DNA from 2 places in the Methyloparacoccus sp. NF-16 genome. Region 2 is predicted to be linked to the other one. Evidence: predicted binding sites of a transcription regulator. Region 2 holds the regulator's gene; the other holds the start of a gene.
What was found. The regulator HrcA, encoded in region 2, represses chaperone genes, less so after heat shock. The targets are predictions, from matches to a motif close to TNTTAGCACTCNNNNNNNNNGAGTGCTAANA.
Positions count from the first base shown of each region.

Region 1: a site for HrcA is predicted at 1,014-1,044, ahead of groES (co-chaperone GroES). Genes of this name have one in related genera too.

Region 1 covers NZ_CP174130.1:453,316-455,513, reverse strand. Annotated here, with positions in the region: gene groL (chaperonin GroEL) at 1-603, opposite strand, end outside; gene groES (co-chaperone GroES) at 657-947, opposite strand; gene ACH5N8_RS02090 (response regulator transcription factor) at 1,248-1,811, opposite strand; gene ACH5N8_RS02085 (ATP-binding protein) at 1,808-2,198, opposite strand, start outside.
Region 2 covers NZ_CP174130.1:2,482,645-2,484,842, reverse strand. Annotated here, with positions in the region: gene grpE (nucleotide exchange factor GrpE) at 1-429, opposite strand, end outside; gene hrcA (heat-inducible transcriptional repressor HrcA) at 508-1,569, opposite strand; gene ACH5N8_RS11860 (NAD(+) kinase) at 1,815-2,198, shown strand, end outside.

The sequences.
Region 1 (2,198 bases), 1.3 Mb from region 2:
CGACAGGTAGCCGCGATCGAACTGCATGCCCTCGACGACGTCCAGGGTATTCTCGAGGCCGGAGCCATCCTCCACGGTGATGACGCCTTCCTTGCCGACCTTGTCCATGGCATCGGCGATGATCTTGCCGATGGCCTCATCGGAGTTGGCGGAAATGGCGCCGACCTGGGCGATGGCATTGCTGTCGGCGCAAGGCACCGACATGCCGTGAATGGCCTCGACGGCGGCCGCGGTGGCCTTGTCGATGCCGCGCTTGAGATCCATCGGGTTCATGCCGGCGGCTACCGCCTTGAGACCTTCGGTCAGGATGGACTGGGCCAGCACGGTGGCGGTCGTGGTGCCGTCACCGGCGATGTCGGAGGTCTTGGACGCCACTTCCTTGACCATCTGCGCCCCCATGTTTTCGAACTTGTCGGCAAGTTCGACTTCCTTGGCGACGGAGACACCGTCCTTGGTCACGGTCGGCGCGCCGAAGCTCTTTTCCAGAACCACGTTGCGACCCTTGGGGCCGAGGGTCACCTTGACGGCCTGCGCCAGGATGTTCACACCACGGATCATGCGGCTACGGGCATCATCACCAAATCGTACGTCTTTAGCTGCCATATTGCTTAATACCTAATGCGGTTGAATCGTTGAGGGATTGGAAGGGCGGGGATTCAGCCTTCCAGGATCGCGATGATGTCGTCTTCGCGCATGACCAGGATTTCCTCGCCATCGACCTTGACCTCAGTGCCGGCATACTTGCCGAACAGCACCTTGTCACCCGCCTTGACGCCCAGCGGCCGAACCTGGCCATTGTCGAGGACCTTGCCGTTGCCTGCCGCGACAACCTCGCCGCGAACCGGCTTCTCGGCAGCGGAATCGGGGATCACGATGCCGCCCGGCGAGGTACGCTCCTCCTCCAGACGCTTGACGATGACGCGATCATTCAAGGGACGAATTTTCATGAATAGCTCCTTGTGCCAGGTAGTTTGGTAAGGATTCGGCGCGGACAGGTATCGGCCGGAGCCCCCTGTTAGCACTCAAATCAGGCGAGTGCTAATCATATAGCGCCGCCCACAGCTGTCAAGCCATGCGACGGCATCTGCTGGCATTACGGCTGTCAGACGGCAAGAACGAGGCGGGGCAGCCCTTCACTCACGCACAAGAGGCTCGATTCAGGGGATACCAGGGAGGAACGGCATGCCGGAGGCAGGTGCCGGAAGGAGGGACCGGAGCTCAGGCAGCGCGATCGGTTGACCGGCGGCTCAATCCTTGACAGGCCGCTTTTCCAGCTTGCGCTGCAGGGTACGGCGATGCATTCCCAGGGCGCGGGCGGCCGCCGAGATATTGCCGCCATGCTCGACCAGCACCTTTTGCAGGTGCTCCCATTCGAGCCGGCGGATCGACAGCGGCTTGTCCTTGATCTCGACGAACTCGTCGCCCTGCTCCTTGTGGAGGGCAGAAACGATCTCGTCGGTATCCGCCGGCTTGGCCAGATAATGCACAGCCCCCAGCTTGATGGCCTCCACCGCGGTGGCGATGCTTGCAAAGCCTGTCAGCATGACGATCCGGGTGTTGGCATCCAGCTCGTGCAGCCGCTTGACCAGCGCCAGACCGGACTCCTGCCCGATCCTGAGATCGATGACGGCAAACTCGGGCTCGATCTCCTCGGCCAGACGAATGCCCGTCTCCACATCGGTGGCCACATGCACCTCATAGCCCCGCTTCCTGAGCGCCTGATCCAGCACGCCACAGAAGGTCGGATCGTCATCGACCAGCAGGAGAGAAGGGCGCTCCAGTGGTTCATCCAAGGGCATCGTATCGCTCATACCATTCTCCAGGGGCTCGCCAGGGGCAGGACAATCCTCGTCTGGGTGCCACCCCGCGAACGCGGGGTCATTTCGATGCTGCCACCCAGGCGATGAATGGTGGAAAAGGCCAGGAACAGACCGACACCCAATCCATGATCCTTGGTCGAAACCGGCGCCTTGCCGAGCTGCTCGGAAACCGTCGGCGCAATCCCTGGCCCTCGGTCCAGCACCCGCAAGACCACCGACTGCTGATCCCACGAGACACGCAGGTCAATACCCTTGGGCGAGACCTCGGCCGCATTGTTAAGGATGTTCACCAGGGCGTGGGTCAGTGTCAGCTCGGCAAGAAACTCCGGTGCTGGCGAATATCCCTGCTTCTGATAGCTCAGCTTGATGCCGGGCCGC
Region 2 (2,198 bases):
CAGTTCGGGATTGAATTTCTCGCCCTCGGGATTCACCGGCGATAGCTGGAATTTCTCGAACGTGGCAAGCAGCTGCCTGAGGGTCAATTCCATGCCCTCGCGCAACTTGGCGACTTCGGGGGTGTCGCTGGTCTCGACGCTGAGGCCCAGTTCCAGGCTGTCGGCAACGGACAAGAGCTCGCGGGCGAACTTTTCCAGCCCGAACTTGCGGGCATCCTGCACATCCTTGTCGGCGCGACGCTTGAGGTTCTCCAGCTCGGCCTGGGTTCTGACGAACTTGTCCCAGTTTTCCTCGGCCTGCCGGGCCAGCTGGTTGAGCTGCTCGGTCAAGTCCCGAGGCGCATCCTGTTCGGTGGGCGCTTCGGTCCCGGTTGCGGTCGTGTTGGGCGTTTCCTGCTGGTCTTCGGGCAAAACGTCGTCCGGGCTCATGTGAACGGGCTCCATCGTGTGAAATTGGGTTGGTGGGATTGGGTGATCAGTCTGGCCAGCCGTCTGGCCGGGCTGCCTTCAGCTAAATTGGGGCAGGGCTCTGTGATTCAAGGCAGCGCCGACCAGTTTGGCGGTCAGGTCGACCAGCGGGATCACGCGCTCGTACTTCATGCGGGTCGGCCCGATGACGCCGAGCACCCCGACGGCCTGGTCGTTGATGGCATAGGGTGCGGTCACCAGGCTGCAATGGCCGAGAGCGCGGTGGCCGGATTCCTCGCCGATGAAGATCTGCACGCCGGGCGATTCGATGCAGCGGTCCAGTAGCTGCATCATGGCTTCCTTCTGGTGCAGGGCCTCGAACAGGCTGCGGAACTGCTCCATGTCGGCCAGTTCGGAGAAGTCCATCAGGTTGATTTCGCCGGACACGAACACCGGGCTGCGGCGCTTGCCGCGATCATCCAGGGCCAGGTCGGTGAGGGTGGCGGCATCGAGGATTTCCTGGCTCAGGCGATCGCGGGTTGCCTGGATTTCCCGTGCCAGGCTGGTGCGGACACTGTTGATGTGCTTGCCGTTGAAACGGCTGTTGAGGAAGTTGGCGGCCGCCTGAAGTTCCGCCGGGCTGAAGTCCCGCGGCACCTGGATGATCTTGTTGTGGATTTGCTGCTGCTCGGTGATGAGGATGACCAGCAGCCGGCGTTCCGACAGCGGCAGGAATTCGATGTGGCTGAAGGCGTTCGATTCCTGCCGGGGCAGCATCACGATTCCCGCCATGTGGGTCACCTCCGACAGTAGGCGGGAGGCGGTTTCCAGCACGTCGCCCGGGGAGTCCTGGAGCAGGAGATCTTCCCTCAGCTGGTGGACAATGGCGTCCTGCAGGGGTTTGACCGTCATCAGGGTGTCGATGAAGAACCGGTAGCCGGATGCCGTCGGCATGCGTCCGGCGGAGGTGTGCGGGGCGGTGATGAGACCCATGTCCTCGAGGTCGGCCATCACGTTGCGGATGGTGGCGGGGCTCAGGTTGAGCCCGGCATCCTTGGCCAGCGACCTGGAACCGACCGGCTGCCCCTCATTGATATAGCGTTCCACCAGAACCTTGAACAGGTAGGAGGCACGCTCGTTCAATTGATGGATAATGGGCACGGAGTTCCTCGCAGGCTCCCGATTAGCACTCTGACGTGGAGAGTGCCAGAAACTAGCAATCCCCAGATGCAGTGTCAAGAAGCGTCTAACATGCGGCCGTGGCGCCCAGGCCAGTTCAGTCGGGTACCGCGGGCCATGCGCAGCAGCCTGTGGTCGCGCCAGCCAGCGGCAGCCTGGTTGGTCCTGTTGCCAGAATCGATGATGTCCATGCCCTTGACCGCCAAGTTTTGCAGGGTCCGTTGCGCATGACCGCACTGGCCGGTTTTCGCGTCGCGGCACTGATCGGCAAGCCGGACGCCGGGCGTATCGCGGAGACCCTGACGGAATTGCACGCGCTGCTGATTCGCCGTGGAATCCGGGTGATCGTGGATGCCGATTCCGCGCCTTTCATCCATGGCGTCGTGCCGGATCGCGGCTCGCTCAGGGAACTGGGCCAGCGCTGCGACTTTGCCGTGGTGGTGGGCGGCGACGGTACCCTGCTGGCCGCCGCCCGCGCCCTGGCCGAGTATGATATTCCCCTGATCGGTGTGAATCTGGGCCGGCTGGGTTTCCTGGTCGACATTTCCCCGGCCGATGTCGCCACGCATCTCGATGCGGTGCTGCAGGGCCGTTTCCTCGAGGAGGAGCGC